DNA from 3 places in the Candidatus Merdisoma sp. JLR.KK011 genome. Region 2 is predicted to be linked to each of the others. Evidence: predicted binding sites of a transcription regulator. Region 2 holds the regulator's gene; each other region holds the start of a gene.

Region 1 (6,879 bases), 610 kb from region 2:
ACTGCGGTTTACGCTGCCGTCCATGGTTACTTTGGTTTTTACATCCATTTACGGTGTGGTAGACGGATTTTTCGTGTCCAATTATGTAGGGAAAACGCCCTTTACGGCTGTGAATTTTATTATGCCTTTTTTGATGATGCTGGGCTGCGCCGGCTTTATGTTCGGGACCGGCGGAGGTGCGCTGATTGCCATGACTCTGGGACAGGGAAAGAAGGAAAAGGCTGTGAGCCTGTTTTCCCTGATTGTGTATGTGTCTGGGATACTGGGGATTGTACTGGCGGTTCTGGGCTTTGTTTTTCTTGAGCCCATAGCGGTTTTTCTTGGGGCAGACGGACAGCTTCTGGAGGACAGCCTTATCTATGGGCGCATTATTCTGCTGGCGATTCCGTCGTATATTCTGCAGTATGAGTTTCAATGTCTCTTTGTCACGGCAGAGAAGGCTGCGCTGGGGCTTTATGTGACCATTGCGGCAGGATGCACCAATATTGTTCTGGATGCCCTTTTTGTGGCAGTCTTTCACTGGGGGCTTCCGGGGGCGGCTGCGGCTACGGCGGTCAGTCAGCTTGTGGGCGGCGTGATTCCGCTGGTTTACTTTGCCCGGCCGAATGACAGCCTTCTGCGTCTTGGAAAGACAAGGTTTGACGGAAGGGCTTTGGTAAAGGTATGTACCAACGGCTCTTCAGAGCTTTTGAATAATATTTCCATGTCTCTGGTGAATATGCTTTATAATCTGCAGCTTTTGAAATACATTGGCCAGGACGGGATTGCGGCTTACGGGGTACTGATGTATGTGAGCCTGGTGTTTCAAGCGGTTTTCATCGGGTATTCCGTGGGCGTGGCGCCGATTATCGGTTATCACTATGGGGCGCAGAATTCTTTGGAGCTGAAAGGCGTGCTGAAAAAGAGCCTGGTGCTGCTGGCATTTTTTTCCGGGGCTATGTTTGGAGCCTCTTACCTGCTTGCGAGGCCCCTTTCCTTTGTGTTTACCGGTTATGATGCAGAGCTGCTTGCGCTGACGGTACGTGCTTTTTCGCTGTTTGCCTTTTCCTTCCTGTTTTCGGGGTATGTGATTTTCGGCTCCTCCTTTTTCACGGCTTTGAACAATGGGCTGGTTTCTGCGGCGATTTCCTTTCTGCGGACGATGGTGTTCCAGACAGCGGCGGTTCTTATCTTTCCGCTGATTTGGAAGGTGGACGGGATTTGGTTCTCCATGGCCGCTGCGGAGATACTGGCTCTAGGGGTGACGGTGATCTTTCTGGGAGCGGAAAAGAGGCGGTACGGGTATTGGTGATGGTTCCTATATCATTCTGCATTGCGAAGCGTGTTACTGGCCACGGTGTGAACAGCAGTGCGAATTGAGTTTTAAGCAAAGTTTTTAAAGATAGATACTTGACAACAGGCTTTGGTTTTTGTTATCTTAAACAAGAATACAACAGAAAGATTGACGAATTGACGAACAGGAAAAGGAGCTGAAAGGATGATTATTTATTTCTGCTAAGCAATGGTAAGTGAACAGTGAGCGAGATCGGGGCGGCGAAGGCGGCTCTTAAGATGTCCGGCAGAAATGAAATTCTTTCAGTGTATACCCAGTTACCTTCCTTTCCGCACAACTTTTGGGGGCAGGGGGGCGTCCGGTAGGGATAAAAAGCAGACAGACGCATAGTTTCAGTGGGAGCAGCAGGCGATACCTTCTTTTTGCGCATACGAAAGGGGGATGGCTTCGAAGATAAGTTCCATTGGGAGAAGGCGTATATGCGGCACGGAGAATGAGTTCTTCGTGCTTTTTTGTATAGTAAAAAGGATACCGCATCAGAGAAATCTGCTTATTCTGCAAAGGAAGAAGAGGGGATTTAGGAATTTCAGGATTGCTTTTTGATAGAGAAGAAACATCTGCCGAACAAGCAGGAAAAGCAGCGGGAGGGCTGTGAATGAAAGAAAGGATGTGGCTTGTATGGCTCAGATAAAAGTGAATGATTTAACCTTCTGTTATGAAGGCAGCTATGATAATATATTCGAACATGTAAACCTGCAGATAGATACGGACTGGAGATGCGGCCTGATTGGGCGGAACGGAAAAGGAAAAACGACGTTTCTAAAGCTGCTGACAGGCGCCTATGAATATTCCGGTTCGATTACAGGGCCGATGGAATGCGTATATTTTCCCTATACTTTACCGGACGAAGAAGGGGTATGCGTTAATGGGGTTACCTTGCCGGATGCAGCCGGTTCCTCACAGACTACCATGGAATTGCTGGAGGCGCTCAATCCGGAATACGAGCTGTGGAAGGTGTGCCGGGAGCTGGAGCAGCTTTCGGTGGATCCGGAGGTCTTAGGCCGCAGTTTCTCCACCCTGAGCGGAGGCGAGCAGACAAAGCTTCTCCTGGCTCTGCTTTTTTCGGGAGAAAACCGTTTTCTCCTGATTGACGAGCCAACCAGCCATCTTGACATGGAAGGGAGAGAAAAAACGGCGGAATATCTGCGGAAAAAGAAGGGCTTCCTGTTGGTCTCCCATGATAAGTGGTTTCTGGATCAATGTGTGGATCACGTACTGGTACTGGAGCGGCAGGGCGTAACCGTTATGCAGGGGAATTTCACCTCCTGGCAGGAGCAGAAAGCCAAAAGAGACGCCTGCGCCCTGGCGGAGAATGAGCGGCTGCAAAAGGACATTTCCCATCTGAAAAAGGCCGCGCGCCAGGCAGAAGGGTGGTCCAATGCAGTGGAAAAGACAAAGCTTGGAACACGCACCGGCGGCCTGCGTCCGGATCGGGGCTTTATCGGCCACAAGGCCGCCAAAATGATGAAACGATCCAAAAACACACAGCGCCGTATGGAGAAGGCCGCCCAGGAAAAGGAAGGGCTTTTGAACAACCTGGAGACAACGGAGGAGCTGAAGCTCTTCCCCTTAACCTACCATAAAGAATGCCTTATAAAGGCAAAAGGACTGTCTCTCTCTTACGGAGAAAAGCCCGTCTGCCGGGATGTCAGCTTTGAACTTAAAAATGGCATGCAGTTAGCCCTAAAGGGCGGAAACGGCTGCGGCAAGAGCAGCATCCTGAAAAAGATCCAGGGAGCCGGCATAGAGAGCAGCGGAGAGCTTCTTACGGCCTCCGGCCTGGTGATTTCCTATGTGCCCCAGGATGTAAGCCGGCTTTGTGGGAAGCTTTTGGACTTTGCCAGGGAGAGGGGGCTTACAGAGCATCTTTTTTTAGCCCTCCTTCGGAAACTGGATTTTCCAAGGGTGCAGTTTGAAAAGGATATGAGCTGCTACAGCGAAGGGCAGAAAAAGAAAGCTGCATTGGCGGCAAGCCTTCTGACAAAAGCGCACCTGTATATCTGGGATGAACCTTTAAATTACATTGATATCTTTTCCAGAATGCAGCTGGCAGATCTGATTCGCACCTACCGTCCCACGATGCTTCTGGTGGAGCACGACAGGAGCTTTCTTGAGGAGATCGGGGCGGAGCAGGTGGAGATAGAAAAATGCTTCTAATCTGCCGGGAAATAAAATATCGGCCTTTTGGTTAATAGAGTTAAGAATTTAACAATCTATTCCGGAATCTAAGGAGCTGCTCAAATGTGTATAAAAAGGCGAAAAAAAGGAATAATTGGAAAAACACAGAGAATATTCAAAAAGCAAAGAGGTTTCCTTTGGATTCATGTGGCATTATGTTTTTAAAAAAACTTTAAAATAATCTTTTCCAGGGGTTGTTAATTGTTTAACAACGTGTTATAATAAATCCAATTGATATAAAATTATCAATCAGTCCCGAAACAGAAAAGAAATCTGCTGTAGTTCCCCTTCCTGCCTTTACACGGATGACCGGCAAGGGGCCGGCTGCGGCAGAAATCAAAGGAAAGAGAGAGGTAAAAGTATGAGTCAGCAAACAGCAAACAAGATCGTTGTAGTCGGCGCAGGTAAGGTAGGAGAAACCATTTGTTACACCTTGATGCTGAAAACACAGGTAAGCGAGATTGTCATCATCGACGTAGACGAGGATCGCGCCAAGGGCGCAGCTCTGGATATCTCCCACGGCACGGCATTCTACAGCCAGGTACGGGTACGCCAGGGCGGCTATGAGGAGTGCGCCGATGCGAAGGCAATCATCGTGACGGCAGGCGTTCCCAGAAAGCCCGGCCAGACACGGCTCGATCTGGCAAAGGTTAACACCGGTGTGGCGAAGAGCATTGCCAGAAACATTATGGAGTACGCCAAGAATCCGCTGATTATCGTAGTTGCCAATCCGGTAGACGTGAATACCTACTTGATTCAGAAAGAAACCGGACTGCCCACCGGCCGTGTCATCGGTACGGGAACCTCTCTGGATACAGCCCGTTTCCGTTATCTCATCAGCGAGCGCTGCCATGTGGATATCCGTGACATCCAGGGCTACATCTTAGGCGAGCACGGAGACGCACAGGTGCCCATCTGGAGCGGCGTGAACGTGGCAGGAGAGCCGGTAGATCACTTCCTCTCCCAGGATCCCGAGGTACGGGCAAAGGAAAAAGAGGAGATTGCCCAGAAAGCACGCTCCGGCGGCGCAGACGTTATTTCTTTAAAAGGAGCCACCTTTGACGGAATCGCTATGTCCACCCTGCGAATTGTAGAATCCATCATCAAGGATCAGAACACGGTACTTCCCGTAGCCCATGTATTAGGCGAGGATTACGGCGATATGGCAGATTCGTGCATCAGCCTTCCCTGCGTGGTAAACAGCGACGGAATCGGCAAGGTTCTGAAGATCAGCATGACGGAGAAGGAAGAGCAGCAGATGGTTCATTCCGCAGACACCCTGAAGGCATTTATCAAAGATGTGTGCAGTAAGGAAGCATAATTTCATATATTGGAAAATGACTTCTAAGAAAAGATATGTTATTATTTAAAGAAGTACATTTTGGAAGTTAAAAAGCACGATTCACAGCAGCCGTCCGCCCGTGCATGCAGGCAAAAAAAGACTGTGGATCGTGACATCATGTATGCTCAGACTGCTCACGATAAGCATTGGGACAGTTCTGAGCGCATCAAAAAAGGAGGTTAGCCAAATGGTATACAGCTATTATCCGGGCTGTACCTTGAAGAACAAGGCCCAGGACCTGGATCAATATGCCAGAATGTCGGCAGAGGCTCTTGGCTTTACCCTGGAAGAAATCGAGGAATGGCAGTGCTGCGGCGCTGTCTATCCCCAGGCTTCCGACGAGATAGCCACAAAGCTTTCAGCAGTGCGCGCATTAAATGACGCAAAGGAAAAGGGCCGGGATCTGGTAACTCTGTGCTCCGCCTGTCATCATGTCATCAAGCGCGTCAACGATGATATGAAGCATGTGGAGGACATCCGCACAAGAGCCAACAACTACTTAAAGCTTGACGCGCCCTACGAGGGAGAGACGCAGGTTCTTCATTTCCTGGAGGTCTTAAGGGACAGGGTCGGCTTTGACACCGTAAAGGAAAAGGTGGTAAATCCCTTAACGGGCAGAAAAATCGGAGCCTACTACGGCTGCATGCTCCTTCGTCCAAGCGGCGTTATGGCCTTTGACGATCCGGAGAATCCCACGATTATAGAAGATTTTATACGTGCTCTGGGAGCCGAGCCGGTGGTGTATCCCTACCGGAACGAGTGCTGCGGCGGTTACATATCCTTGAAGGAAAAAGCCCTGGCCGGAAATCTCGTAGACCAGGTGATGGAATCTGCCGCAGACAAGGGAGCGGAAGAGCTCATCACAGCCTGCCCTCTGTGCCTGTACAATCTGAAAAACAGCGGAGGGGCGAAGAAGCTTCCCGTCCGTTATATTACGGAGCTTCTGGCAGAGGCCCTTGGTCTTATCACAGAATAAAGGAGGTCGGAAAAGGTGCACAGAACAGAACAAGAACAGGCAGAGCTGATCAAAGAGATCAGCGGCGTCAACACAAAAAAATGTATGAAATGCGGAAAATGCTCCGCCTCCTGTCCGGCCTATGAGGAAATGGACATCCGTCCCCATCAGTTCGTATCCTACGTGCAGAATGGAGATGTCAATGCACTTCTTGCATCCAAAAGCATCTGGAAATGCTTATCCTGCTTTGCCTGCGTGGAGCGCTGTCCCAGAGATGTAAAGCCGGCGAAGCTTATCGAGGCAGTCCGTCTTATGGTCATCCGTCAAAGAGGCGGCAATTATCTGACGCCGGACGAGGTGCCGGAACTTCTCGATGAAGAACTTCCGCAGCAGCTCCTTGCAAGTGCATTTCGCAAATATAGTAAATAACAGAAAGGTTGGAGGTGAATCGCGTGCAAAGAATAGGAGTATTTGTCTGCCATTGCGGCACCAACATAGCGGCAACCGTCGACGTTGCCCGGGTGGTGGAAGCGGCGGCTCGTGAGCCGGGGGTTGTCCATGCAGAGGACTACCAGTATATGTGCTCCGAGGCCGGACAGCTCAAGATCCGCGAGGCAATCAAAGAAAAAAACCTGACAGGCATTGTCGTCTGCTCCTGCTCCCCGCGGATGCATGAAAATACATTCCGCCAGGCCGCAGAGCGCGCAGGCATCAATCCCTACATGGTAGAGATCGCCAATATTCGCGAGCATTGTTCCTGGATTCATAAAGATATAGAAGAAGCAACAGAAAAAGCAGTGATTCTGGCAAGGGCGGCTATCGCAAAGGTAACCTTGAACGCCCCCTTACAGGCAGGCACCAGCAGAGTGGTAAAGAGAGCTTTAGTCATCGGCGGCGGAATCGCCGGTATTCAGACAGCCCTTGATATTGCGGACGCAGGCTATGAGGTAGATATCGTAGAAAAGACGCCGAGTATCGGCGGAAGGATGTCCCAGCTGGACAAAACCTTCCCCACCCTGGACTGCTCGGCCTGTATTCTGACGCCGAAGATGGTGGAGGCGGCGGCCCACG
Region 2 (6,879 bases):
GCTCTGGACTTTGTATCCTCAGAGTACCGCCGTCTGGATGAAAAGCAGGAAAAGACCAAGGGCTTCCAGTGGCTGAAGGAGAACTGCTACGATTATGGTTTTATTTTAAGATATCCCAATGGGAAAACGGAGGTTACAGGAATTATCTATGAGCCTTGGCATTTCCGCTATGTGGGCGAGAAGGCGGCTTTGGAGATGAAGGAGACAGGGCAGACCTTAGAGGAATATCTGGGCGCCATTCCTATTTCCAAGGGAACCCCGGTGGAATATGACAGTTCTATGGCAGAGAAGAAGAAGCAGTCCGGCCGCCAGGCTGTACCTGTACCTGTGCAGGTGCCGGAGGATACGGCAGTACCGGAAACCGAAGGAGAGGAAGATGAGACAGACGATGGGAATCACGATTCTTCAGAACCCCAGGAACCTGCAGCTCCGGTGATTCCGGAGGCGGCGGATCCCCCGGCAGCACCACAGGAGCCGGAGACGCCGGTCGTTCCGCCGGCAGAGACTGTGCCTCCCCAGGAACCGTCTCAGCCGGAACAGCCGCCGGAGGTACCGCCTCCGGTTACACAAGAGCCGGAGGCGCCTCCCGTCCAGCCGGAGACACCTCCCGAGCCAGAGGCGCCTCCCGAGCCGGAGACGCCGCCTCAGCAGGAAGCGCCTCCTGATCCGGAGCCCCCGGCAGATCCGCCGCAGGAAGCTCCTGTGGAGACGCCGCCGGTTGTCTGAGCAAGGCGGTATCATATCGCAAAAAAGATCCCTCACTCAATGAATGCAGCAGGAGCAGGCATTGGGATGGGGGATTTTGTGAAACTATTAAAATTTTGTGAAATAGGGCAGCGAACTTGGAAATGAATGAAAAATGTGGTAGGATGGAAGGGGACAGGAGATAAGAAATATGTTACGGAAGATATTAAAGCTCTTGACAAGCAGACTGGTGTTTTTCGGACTTTTGCTGTTGATTCAGCTTGTGTGGCTGTTGACCTTTTTGACCAGACTGACCACCTACTCTACGGCAATTTCCGCTTTGTTTACACTGGTGAGCCTTTTGGCAGTGCTGTGGATTATTAACAAGGGAGAGAATCCGGCCTATCAAATGGCCTGGATCATTTTTATCCTGGTATTTCCGCTGCTGGGCGGCCTCTTTTATCTGCTTGTGGGCAATAAGCAGCCATCGAAAAAGATGCGTCTTAAGCTGGAAGCAGAGCAGAGGCGCACACAGGAGTCCGTAAAGCAGGATCCTTCGGTGCTGGAGGAGATCGGGAGCCTGGATGCCGGGGCCAAAGGGCAGTTTTCCTATATGTCAAGAACCTGCGGCTTTCCTGTGTACGGCAATACCCAGGCAAAGTATTATAAGCTGGGTGATGAGCTGTTTCCGGAGCTTCTTTCGGAGCTTAAGAAGGCAGAGCATTTCATTTTCATGGAATACTTTATTGTGGAAGAGGGCCGGATGTGGAACAGTATTCTGGAGATTTTGGAGGAAAAGGCAAAGGCCGGCCTGGACGTTCGTTTTATCTACGATGATTTGGGATGTGTCTCCCTGCTTCCGGCAGGATATGACCTGCAGCTTGAGGCCAAGGGGATCCGCTGTATGGCCTTCAACCCCTTTATTCCCCTGTGGTCTCTGGTGATGAATAACCGGGATCACCGGAAGATTACGGTGATTGACGGACACACGGCTTTCAGCGGCGGCATCAATCTGGCGGATGAGTATATCAATGAGAAGATGCGCTTTGGCCACTGGAAGGATACCGGCTTTATGCTAAAGGGCGATGGAGTGTGGAACTATACGGTGATGTTTCTGCAGATGTGGAACGGATTACGGAAAACGGATGCTTCTTATGAGGCGTTTCGTCCGGAACGCTATCACCCAGAGCCTTTTGTGCCGGACGGCTTTGTGCAGCCCTACGGGGATTCGCCTCTGGATGAAGAGATTGCGGCGGAGAACGTGTATCTCAATATTCTGAATCAGGCCAAGGATTATGTGTATATTTTTACGCCCTATCTGATCATTGATCATGAGATGGAGACGGCTCTCTGCCTGGCGGCCAAGAGAGGGGTGGACGTGCGGATTGTGACCCCGGGAATTCCGGACAAAAAGGTGATTTTCCAGCTTACGCGGTCTTATTATCCTTCTCTGTTGCGGGCAGGGGTGCGTATTTATGAGTATTCGCCGGGATTCCTTCACGCCAAGTCTTATGTCTGTGACGACGAGACGGCGGTGGTGGGAACGATTAATATGGATTTCCGCAGCCTGTACCTGCATTTTGAGTGCGGTACGCTGTTTTACCGGAATTCGATTGTGGCTGATTTGAAGCGGGACTGCCTGGAGACCATTGGGCAGAGCCGGGAGATTATGCCCCGGGATAAGAGACAGGGCTTTTTCGACAGCCTGTTCTGTGCTGTCTTACGGGTTCTGGCGCCATTATTATAAGAAAGCTTGAATGAGAAAGGAACGAAGGAATGAACATTTTGTTTTTTTTGAAACCCAAAGGAGAGCTGGCTTATCTTTATGATGACAGTACGCTGCGGCAGGGACTTGAAAAGCTGGAGCGAAGCGGATTTACAGCGATTCCGGTGATTAACCGGAACGGGGAGTACATAGGGACGATTACAGAGGGGGATATGCTCTGGACTTTGAAGAATAAGTTTTCGCTGGATCTGAGGGCAGCGGAGGATGTGTCGATTCAGACGGTGCGCCGGAGGGCGAGGTTTGAGCCGATTTCTATTGATTCGAATATTGAGGATTTGTTTTCGAAGGCTATGAACCAGAATTTTGTTCCGGTGATTGATGATAAGCAGATCTTTATTGGGATTGTGACGCGGAAGGATATTATGGGGTTTTGTTATCGGGAGTTTATTTCGGTGAAGAATGGGTAGGGGGCGGACGGGTCTGAAGCAAAATAACCCATCAGCCTTTTCCATATCCCCAGCAATAAGGAATCCTCCCACTTCGTGGGTCCCTCCTTATTACAACGGTTCGGACGGTTCGCGAACAGCCGGACACTGGATATTGGAAAAGGCTGATGGGTTATTTTGCTTCAGACCCTGGTTGTGGGGGTGGTAGGTTGGGAGGTGGTCAGGCTAGGGTTTCCCATTGGGTGTAGAGGGTTTCTAGGCGGGTGGTGAGGGATTCTTTTTCTTGGTGGAGTTTCAGGCATTCGGTGGTGTTGGTGTAGATTTCTTCGCGGGTGAGGAGGGTGTCTATTTCCTTGGTGCGGGATTCTAGGGCGAAGATTTCTTGTTCGGTGCGTTTTAGGTCGTTTTCGCGTTTGCGGATTTGGGCTTGTTTTTCTTTTTGCTGTTTCCAGTCTAGCTTTCCGGCTGGGGCGGCTTCTTTTACAGGCTCTCTGGTGTCTGGGGAGAGGGCTGGGGATAGCTCTTCTCGTTTTTCCAGATAGTAGTCGTAGCTGCCGATGTAGTTTACCAGCTGGCGCTCGGTGAGATCCAGGATCCGGGTGGCGGTGGTGTTGATGAAGTACCGGTCGTGGGATACGTAGAGGACGGTGCCGGTGTAGCGGTTCAGGGCTTCCTCTAAGATCTCTTTGGATACGATGTCCAGATGGTTGGTGGGCTCGTCCAGGATTAGGAAGTTTGCTTCGGAGAGCATGAGCTTTGCCAGGGATACACGGCCCCGTTCGCCGCCGCTTAAGTCTCCGATCCGCTTGAATACGTCGTCGCCGGTGAAGAGGAAGGCGGCCAGGGTGCTGCGGATCTTGGTGTTGTCAAGGCTTGGGTAGGCGTCGGAGATTTCTTCAAATAGGGTTTTCTCCATGTGGAGTACGTGGTGTTCCTGGTCGTAGTAGCCGATCTTTACTTTTGTTCCCAGGCAGAAAGAGCCTTCATCAGCATCCAGAAGGCCGTTTAGTATCTTTAATATGGTGGTTTTGCCTGTTCCGTTATTTCCGATGAGGGCTACCCGTTCTCCACGTTTGATTTCAAAATTCAGATCCTGGAAGAGGGACAGGGAGCCGAAGGATTTGGAGAGGCCTTCTACGGTGAGTACGTCATTGCCGCTTACGATCTGGGGCTCCAGGTGGATGTGCATATCGGAGCGTACCTCTGTGGGTTTTTCCAGAACATCCATCTTGTCCAGCATCTTTTCCCGGCTTTCGGCCCGGCGGATGGATTTTTCCCGGTTGAAGGATTTGAGCTTTGCGATGACTTCTTCCTGGTGCTTGATTTCTTTTTGCTGGTTCAGCCAGGCTGTCATCTGTGCCTCCCGAAGCTGGGCTTTTTTGGCGGCGTAGTCGGAGTAGTTGCCCTGGAAAGCGGTTACCTGTCCGTTGTCGATCTCGATTACTTTTGTGACTACCCGGTTTAGGAAATAGCGGTCGTGGGCTACGATGATCACGGCGCCGTCGTAGTTCAGAAGAAAGGTTTCCAGCCATGCGATGGAGGCCATGTCCAGATGGTTAGTGGGCTCGTCCAGGAGAATGATATCCGGCCGGGAGAGGAGCAGCTTTCCCAAGGATACACGGGTTTTCTGGCCGCCGGAGAGGGTATTGACTTCTTTGTCGAATTCTTCCTCCGGGAAGCCCAGGCCTTTTAGGACGCCTGTCACTTCGCTTTGATAGGCGTAGCCGTTTTTCTGCTCGAACTCGTGGTTTAAGCGTGTGTAGGTTTCCAGGGCTATGCTCAGGCTGTTTCCGGAGAGCTCTTTCATTTCCTGTTCCAGGGCGCGGATGCGGCTTTCCAGCTCGATCACGTCTCGTTTTACTTCCAGAAGCTCCTGGTAAATGGTGCGGCTGCTCTCCAGATCCTGGTGCTGGGCCAGGTAGCCCAGGGTTCGGCCTTTTGCCAATACGACTTGGCCGGAATCGGGGGAGAGCTCGTGAACAATGATTTTTAAAAGGGTGGATTTGCCCGCTCCGTTGATGCCTACGATGGCGGCTTTTTCTCGTTCTTCTATATGAAAGGATGCGTCTTTTAATATGGTGTCGGCGCCGAATGAATGATGGATGCTTTGACATGCCAGTATCATGGGATATAAAACCTCGTCTTTCTGTATAAGCGTGCCCGGAATTCTTTTTTATGGGAATTTTGGGTCTTTCTCTATTATAACGAATGGGAGGGAAAAGTCAAACGGTTGTGCAGGGCGGATGTTGGGCTGCGGTTAGTTTGTGAAAAATCCTACAAAGTCATTGACAAGCCTGTGTGCGGCCGATATAATGATAGCAGAAAAATATTTTTGCAGGGCGGTGTTGTAATGGAAGAGCGTGAAATTTCGAAAGCGGTTATTAAAAGACTTCCGCGTTACTACCGATACCTAGGTGAGATTATGGAGAGCGGCGTGGAGCGTATTTCCTCCGGAGAGCTGAGTGACAGGATGCATGTGACGGCATCCCAGATCCGGCAGGATCTGAATAATTTCGGCGGCTTCGGGCAGCAGGGATATGGGTACAATGTCGCCCGCCTGTATGAGGAGATTGGAAAGATCCTGGGTCTGGACAAGAAGTACAATATGATCATTATAGGAGGCGGAAATCTGGGCCAGGCGTTGGCGAATTATGTGTCTTTTGAGAAAAGAGGCTTTGTGATTAAGGGCATCTTTGACGTGAATCCGGTGCTCAAAGGCTTAAGTGTCCGGGGAATACAGATTTATATGCTGGAGGAGCTGGAGGATTTTATTCGGGATCAGGATATTCAGATAGCGACTCTGACCCTGCCGAAGTCTAAGGCGTCGGAGATGGCGGAGCTTCTGGTGAGATATGGCATTAAGGCTATCTGGAATTTTGCTCATGTGGATCTGCAGGTTCCGGAGGATGTGCTGGTGGAGAATGTGCATCTGTCGGAGAGCCTGATGCAGTTGTCCTACAATATTAACCGGTATGAAAAGGAGCATTCTTAGAAAAGGAGTGTTTGCTGTGCAGAGTGCCCGTGTTTTCCGGGATGCTGTACCAGGGTAAGGGAGCTTAAAAGCAAGGCGGCTTTTGGTTCCCTTTTGCTATGTGTTTTTCGGAAACAGGGAAGGTTTCTGACATCTGTGTGCCGGGGAACATATACTATAGTCAGAAAGGAAGAATAGAAATGAGTACCTATACGCGTATTGGGGCTTTTGTGGATCTGAATGCTGTTGATGCGAATCTGGACGCTATTAAGGCAGGCTTGTCTGAGAAAACCAAGGTGACGGCGGTGGTGAAAACGGATGCCTATGGACACGGGGCCTGTGCCATTGCCCGGTACATTGAGAAGAGGGAGGAGCTGTGGGGCTTTGCCACGGCTATGCTGGAGGAGGCTCTGGAGCTTCGGGACGCCGGTATCAGGAAGCCTCTCTTGATTCTGGGATATGTGTACCCGGAGGACTGCGAAGAGATTGCAGGACTTTTGGAGGAGGAGCCGCTGGAGGACGGAAGCTTTTGCACGCAGATACGTCCTGCGGTGTACAGCCTTGAGACGGGAAGGGAGCTGTCAAAGGCGGCCATGAAGCAGAGCGCACTCCTTGGAAAGGAGATTCTGGTGCCGGTGCATATTAAGGTGGACACGGGCATGAGCCGTATCGGGTTTGCGGATACCAAGGAGAGTGTTGAGATGATAAAGGAGATTGCCGGGCTTCCGGGAATCCGGCTAGAGGGGCTGTTCACCCATTTTGCCCGTGCGGACGAGGCGGACAAAACCTCTGTAAACAGTCAGATTGCCCGTTTCCGGGTATTTGAGGAGGCATGCAGAGAGGCCGGGCTTCCTATTCCGATCCGCCACTGTTCCAACAGCGCCGGAATCATGGAATCAAAGGAGGCGCAGTGGGATATGGTGCGGGCCGGGATTATTCTCTACGGGCTTTACCCCTCGGACGAAGTGAAGAAGGAGGGGATGCGCCTTGTGCCTGTTATGGAGCTTAAGAGCCGGATCATCCACATCAAGGAGATTGAACCGGGGACGCAG
Region 3 (6,879 bases), 2.0 Mb from region 2:
AGAGCTGATTTCCCCGGAGCACACCGTCCGCCAGAAGGAACGCCCCGGATTTACCCCCAGAGCCAGAAAGGTTCTGGAGGAAGCAGACCGCGAAGCGGCACAGTTTAAAGAGCAGAGCACCGGCACCGAGCATATACTGATTGCCATGCTAAAGGATGCGGAGTGCACGGGAAGCCGTCTGCTCAACACCATGGATATCAATGTAAAGGGGCTCTACGCCGCCCTTTTGGATTCCATGGGAAGAACCGGCCGGCAATACCGGGAGGAGCTGGCCCGTAACGGAAAAGGCCAGGCAAGAGGAACGCAGGCCCTTGATCAGTACAGCCGTGATTTGACAGCCATGGCCGGTGAGAAGCGCCTGGAACCCTGCATTGGCCGGGAGGATGAGATCCGCCGCCTGATTCAGACCTTGAGCAGGAGAACCAAGAATAATCCCTGCCTGATCGGAGAGCCCGGCGTAGGAAAGACAGCCATTGTGGAAGGTCTGGCACAGCGGATTGCAGAGGGAACCGTGCCTGATTCCATGAAGGGCCGGCGTCTTTTGACCCTGGATTTATCCGGCATGGTGGCCGGATCCAAATACCGGGGAGAATTTGAGGAACGCATCAAAAAGGTAATGGAAGAGGTGCGCCAGGCAGGAAATATTCTCTTGTTTGTAGATGAGCTTCACACCATGATTGGAGCCGGAGGTGCGGAAGGGGCCATGGATGCTTCCAACATCCTAAAACCCGCTCTTTCCAGAGGGGAGCTTCAGATGATTGGAGCTACAACCCTGGAGGAATACCGCAAATACATTGAGAAAGACGCAGCCCTGGAGCGGCGCTTCCAGCCTATTACAGTGGAAGAGCCCAGTGAGGAGGAGACGGTTGCTATTTTAAAGGGAATCCGCAGAAGCTATGAGCGCCATCACCAGGTAGAGATTACCGATGAGGCTCTTGAAGCGGCAGCCAAGCTTTCCAGGCGCTATATCAATGACCGCTTTCTCCCGGATAAAGCCATCGATCTGATGGATGAGGCGGCGGCCAAGGTGCGTCTTGGCAGCTATAAAAGGCTGGATACCCTGTCAGAGCTTGAGCAGCAGGGTGCGGAGCTTTTGGAAGAAGTGGAGTCTGCGCTGAAAGCCGGGGAATTTGAACAGGCCGCTGAACTTCAGAAGGAGCGCGCGAAGGTGCTTGCGCTTCTGGATAAGGAACGGGCAAAGGCGGACAGGAATGCAAGGAAAAAGACGCTGACCGTGGGAGAGAATGAGGTAGCCCAGATTGTTTCCGACTGGACGAAGATTCCTGTGAGCAAGCTTGCGGAGTCAGAGACCCAGCGGCTTCAAAAGCTGGAAGCCATTCTTCACAAACGTGTCATTGCCCAGGAAGAAGCAGTGACGGCAGTTGCGAAAGCAGTGCGCCGGGGCCGCGTAGGCCTTCAGGATCCAGGGCGTCCCATCGGCTCCTTCCTGTTCCTTGGGCCTACCGGAGTGGGAAAGACCGAGCTGTCCAAGGCTCTGGCAGAGGTGCTCTTTGGCCGTGAGCAGGCTATGATCCGGGTAGATATGTCAGAATATATGGAAAAGCACAGCGTGTCTAAGCTCATAGGAGCGCCTCCCGGATATGTGGGCCATGATGACGGGGGACAGCTCTCGGAAAAGGTACGCCGGAATCCATATGCGGTGATTCTCTTTGATGAGATTGAAAAGGCCCATCCCGATGTGTTTAATATCCTGCTCCAGGTTCTGGACGACGGGCGGATCACAGATTCCCAGGGGCGGACGGTGGATTTTAAAAATACCGTGATTATTATGACCTCCAATGCAGGGGCGGCGTCTATCATTTCCCCCAAGCGCCTGGGCTTTGCAGCTGTGGAAGATGAAAAAGAGAATTACAAGGCCATGAAGGGCAGCGTTATGGAGGAAGTAAAACGGATGTTCAAGCCGGAGTTTTTAAACCGGATTGATGAAATCATTGTATTCCATGCCCTTAACAAAGAGCAGATGAAGAAGATTGTATCCATTCTATTCAAGGAGCTTTCTATGCGCTGTGAGCAGCAGCTTGGAATCCGTCTTAAGGTAAGGGACAGCGTGAAGGTTCATATTGTGGAAAAAGCTTACGATGTGAAATACGGGGCCAGGCCTTTAAAGAGAGCCATTCAGACAAAGATAGAGGATACGCTGGCAGACGAGATTCTGGCCGGACGGATAAAACGGGACAGCGAGGTAACGGTCACCATGCAGAAGGGAAAGATAAAGTTTTTATAAAAAAACTGGAAATGAAACACGGAATCGTTTATAATCAAAATATCAATAACCAGTTAATTATGAATTCCGATTGGGAGGACAAAAGAAATGGCAGCAGTTAAAGAACTCATACGTGTGGAAGCAGACGGGAGCATCAGCTTTGGAGATTATGAGCTGGCATCCAAGACGAAGCTTGGAGATTTTAACCATCAGGGAGATTTGTATAAAGTAAAGACCTTTAAGGAGATCACCAAGCTGGAGCGCAACGATCTGTTTGTCTATGAGTCAGTACCAGGCACAGCAGTCCAGAACTTCCGGGTTTTGGCCGACAGCGTGGAATTTGAGGTGGACGGCCCGGAGGATGCCCAGATTACCCTGGGAATGGAAGAGAATACAGAGTACTTAACAGAAGTGGACGGCCATGAGTCTGGCAGAATCAAGACAGGCAGAGGCGGAAAGCTGGTGCTGAGCGTGGAGCTCGGCGGAAAAGAGAACGTGAGCGTGAAGGTTGTAAAAGCATAGGATAAAGTGAATGGCAAAAGGAAAGACCACCGTATTTTTCTGCCAGAACTGCGGCCATGAGTCGGCCAAGTGGATGGGCCAGTGCCCGGGATGCAGGCAGTGGAATACCTTTGTGGAGGAAACGATTGAAAAAACAAGTGTCCGAAGGATACAAAAAGAAAGGGCAGCCGCAGGTCCGGTCTGCCTTTCTTCTATTGATACGGCAGAAGAGGAGCGGATGAGCACCCATATGGAAGAGCTGAACCGTGTTCTGGGAGGCGGCATTGTGCCGGGCTCCCTTGTTCTGGTGGGCGGAGATCCGGGTATCGGCAAGTCTACGCTGCTCCTCCAGGTCTGTCAGAAGCTTTCCGGGGACGGCAGGCAGGTGCTCTATATTTCCGGGGAGGAATCTTTAAAGCAGATCAAGCTTCGGGCTGCCCGGATTGGCAGCTTTTCCGACGGCCTGCGGCTGCTCTGCGAGACCAATCTGGAACTGATCCGTGAGACCATCCGTGAGCAGAAGCCGGAAGTGGTGATTATTGACTCCATCCAGACTATGTACCATGAGGAAATCAGCTCCGCTCCCGGCAGCGTGTCCCAGGTACGGGAGGCGACCTCCGTGCTGATGCAGCTTGCAAAGGGTCTTGGAGTGACTGTGTTTATCGTGGGACATGTGACCAAGGAGGGAACCGTGGCCGGACCCAGGGTTCTGGAGCATATGGTGGATACGGTACTCTATTTTGAGGGAGACCGCCACGCCTCCTACCGGATTCTAAGGGGGGTAAAGAACCGTTTCGGCTCCACCAATGAGATCGGCGTGTTCGAGATGCGCGAGGCCGGTCTTACAGAGGTGGAAAATCCCTCGGAATATATGCTGAACGGCCGGCCGGAGGAGGCTTCCGGTTCGGTGGTGGCCTGTTCCATGGAAGGAACCAGGCCGATTCTCTTAGAGATCCAGGCATTGGTCTGCCACAGCACCCTGGCGGTTCCCAGGCGGACAGCGGCCGGAATGGACTATAACCGGGTGAACCTTCTTCTGGCAGTCCTGGAAAAGCGGCTGAATCTGCGTCTTTCCAATAGTGATGTGTATGTGAATATTGCCGGAGGAATCCGGATCAGCGAACCGGCCATTGATCTTGGCGTGGTGCTGGCGGTGATCTCCAGCTATAAGGACAGGGCCATAGACGAGAAGGTGCTTGCCTTCGGTGAGGTAGGCTTAAGCGGCGAAGTCCGGGCAGTGAGCCAGGCCGGCCAGCGCGTACAGGAGGCGAAGAAGCTGGGCTTCACGACGATTATCCTGCCCCAGGTCTGCCGGGAGCAGATCGGAGAGGTGGAAGGCGTGCGTCTCTGCGGCGTGCGGACAGTGGCAGATGCCGTGCGCCTGGTTCAGTAAGCGGGGCTTGGCATGCCGGATTTGAAAAGCAGCAGTTTGGCGGCAGGAATTCAGTAGTGGATTTTTTGACTTAAATGTGGTAAAGTGTTAAATAAATAAAATATTAGAGGGAACTGGAAACATTGTGAGTCAAATTACGGAACTGTAATAGAAAGAAGAGTGCTTATGTTAAGAAAAACATTTCAAGGAGGCGTGCACCCGGCGGACGGAAAGGAGTTTGCCAGGAATGTGCCTTACCGCCCTTATCTCCCCAAAGGCGATCTGGTCTTTCCGCTGAACCAGCATATCGGAAAGCCGGCCAGGCCGGTGGTGCACAAAGGTGATCTGGTTCTTGCAGGCCAGCTTCTTGCAGAGGCAGACGGCTTTGTGTCGGCCAATATCGTCAGCTCCTGCTCCGGCAAAGTGAAAGCAGTGGAAAACCGCAGGACAGTGGCAGGATCTGCCGTTCCTTGCATCGTGGTGGAAAATGACGGGAACTACACCCTGGCCGAAGGCATTGGAAAGGAAACAGATGCGGCATCTCTCACAGGTCAGGAGATTCTTGAAAAGATCAAAGCGGCAGGCATCATCGGGCTTGGAGGAGCGGGCTTTCCCACCCACGTCAAGCTTGCGCCGAAAAATCCCCAGGAGATTGAATATGTCATAGCCAACGGAGCAGAGTGCGAGCCTTATATCACCTGCGACGATCAGCTTATGCGTACCCAGGGCAGCGGGATTGTGGAGGGGCTTAAGATTATGCTGCGGCTGTTTCCCAACGCAGAGGGCGTGATACTCATTGAGGAAAATAAACCGGAGGCCATAAAGGCTATGGAACAGGCCTGCGCAGGCCAGGGAAAGGTGCGTGTCCAGGCAGTACATACAAAATATCCCCAGGGCGGAGAGCGGTCGATTATCAGCGTGGTGGCAGGAAAGCATCTGAAGCTTGGCATGCTTCCTGCAGACGCAGGCTGCGTGGTGGATAATGTGGCCACGGTTTACGCCATTTACCGGGCTGTGTGCAAATCAGAGCCGGTGATGGAGCGGGGCTTTACCGTGTCAGGGGACGGGGTTAAGAATCCCTGCAACCTGATGGTGCGGATTGGAACCAGCTTTGCAGAGGTTCTTGAGGAAGCCGGAGGCATCCGGGAGGGCGCAGAGGCCAGGAAGATGCTCTGCGGCGGCCCTATGATGGGGATAGCTCTTGCCTCCCTGGAAGTTCCTGTCTGCAAAAATAACAATGCGCTGACCGTTCTTTCTACGGATCCGGTGGCGGAGGCGGAAAAGGTTCAGACCGCCTGCCTGCGCTGCGGACGCTGCAATCAGGTCTGTCCCTTGGGACTGACGCCGCAGATGATGGCCGCTGCCGCAGAAAAGAAGAATTATGAGCGTTATGAAAAGAAGCTGTATGGCTTAGAGTGTATCGCCTGCGGCTCCTGCACCTATATCTGCCCGGCAAAGCGGCCTTTGATGCAGCTCTTTAAACAGGCGAAGGCCGAGATTATGGCAGCGAAGAGAAAATAGGGGGGCTTTTACAATGAATGGATTATATTATGTTTCTTCCAGTCCGCATGTAAGAAACAAGCTGACCACAGGCAAAGCCATGTATCAGGTGATTCTCTCCTTGATGCCGGCTGCTGTATTCGGCATCTTCCGGTACGGAACAGGAGCCTTTCTTGTGATTGCGGCTTCCGTTCTGTCTGCCGTGTTGACAGAATACCTGTTTGACCGCATTGCCGGCCGGCCCAATACGGTAAAGGACGGGAGCGCAGTCGTCACAGGGCTTCTTCTTGCACTCTGCCTTCCGGCTTATGAGCCCCTTTACGTACCTTGTCTGGGAAGCATCTTTGCTATATTGTTTGTAAAATGCTTCTTCGGCGGCATCGGACATAATTTTATGAACCCGGCCCTGGCAGGAAGGTGCTTTCTGCTGATTTCCTTCAGCGGCGTGGTAGCTGATTTTTCCCTGGACGGAATGAGCTCGGCAACTCCTCTGGAGGCTCTTGCCTCCGGGCAGACGGTAAATGTGGCGGAAACCTTCTTAGGTTTTGGAAACGGCGTCATCGGAAGCTCTATACTTGCCCTGTGTATCGGCGGTATCTATCTTCTGGCAGTCCGGGCTATTACCTATGAAATTCCCCTGGCAGTCCTGGTATCCTTCTCTGTGTTCCTGGCATTGTTCGGCGGACATGGGCTGGATTTTGAATTTATCGTGCTTCACCTGGTGTCCGGCGGCATTGTGATGGGGGCTCTGTTTATGGCAACAGACCCGGTGACCAGTCCGGTAACGCCGAAAGGACAGTTGATTTTCGGCAGCCTCATCGGTATCTTAAGCGGAATTTTCCGGGTGTACGGAAGTGCGCCGGATTCCGCCAGCTACGCCATTATCATTGCAAATATGGCAGTTCCCCTGATTGACGAAATCTCCGTTCCCGTGCCCTACGGCCTGAGAAAGCCCTCAAAGGGAAAGAAGGGAATTCCGAAATCCGCCGTGATTCTCTGTGTGATTACGCTGATTGCAGGAGCGGCCTTAAGCAGCGTGTACGTGATGACAGAGGATCAGATTGCAGTGCAGAAGGCAGAGGCAAAGGCGGCCTCCTACCGGGAAGTATGTCCCGAAGCTGCGGACTTTACCTCGGATGAGAAGATAAACAGTGCCATTGAAGCTTTGGACGGCGGGGTTTACGGCACAGACTTTGGCAAAGCCTATATCAATGAGGCAGCCGTGGGCGTGGACGCAGGCGGCTCTCCGGTGGGGTATGTGATCAGCGTCACAACCGGAGAC

The links. The regulator Rex, encoded in region 2, represses fermentation and respiration genes when NADH is low (regulators of the CRP and FNR family bind a similar motif). The targets are predictions, from matches to a motif close to ATTGTTAANTANTTAACAAT.
Region 1: a site for Rex is predicted at 3,742-3,761, ahead of VV089_RS09400 (L-lactate dehydrogenase). Genes of this name have one in related genera too.
Region 3: a site for Rex is predicted at 4,202-4,221, ahead of rsxC (electron transport complex subunit RsxC). Genes of this name have one in related genera too.

The regions. Positions count from the first base shown of each region.
Region 1 is NZ_JAYWSZ010000003.1:1,721,316-1,728,194, reverse strand. It holds gene VV089_RS09410 (MATE family efflux transporter) at 1-1,291, shown strand, start outside; gene abc-f (ribosomal protection-like ABC-F family protein) at 1,952-3,490, shown strand; gene VV089_RS09400 (L-lactate dehydrogenase) at 3,873-4,832, shown strand; gene VV089_RS09395 (CoB--CoM heterodisulfide reductase iron-sulfur subunit B family protein) at 5,041-5,829, shown strand; gene VV089_RS09390 (4Fe-4S dicluster domain-containing protein) at 5,845-6,237, shown strand; gene VV089_RS09385 (CoB--CoM heterodisulfide reductase iron-sulfur subunit A family protein) at 6,261-6,879, shown strand, end outside.
Region 2 is NZ_JAYWSZ010000003.1:2,330,311-2,337,189, reverse strand. It holds gene VV089_RS12545 (M15 family metallopeptidase) at 1-726, shown strand, start outside; gene cls (cardiolipin synthase) at 896-2,431, shown strand; gene VV089_RS12535 (CBS domain-containing protein) at 2,461-2,877, shown strand; gene VV089_RS12530 (ABC-F family ATP-binding cassette domain-containing protein) at 3,077-4,981, opposite strand; gene VV089_RS12525 (redox-sensing transcriptional repressor Rex) at 5,207-5,848, shown strand; gene alr (alanine racemase) at 6,028-6,879, shown strand, end outside.
Region 3 is NZ_JAYWSZ010000003.1:310,080-316,958, forward strand. It holds gene VV089_RS02480 (ATP-dependent Clp protease ATP-binding subunit) at 1-2,245, shown strand, start outside; gene VV089_RS02485 (endosialidase) at 2,333-2,746, shown strand; gene radA (DNA repair protein RadA) at 2,757-4,118, shown strand; gene rsxC (electron transport complex subunit RsxC) at 4,284-5,618, shown strand; gene VV089_RS02500 (RnfABCDGE type electron transport complex subunit D) at 5,632-6,879, shown strand, end outside.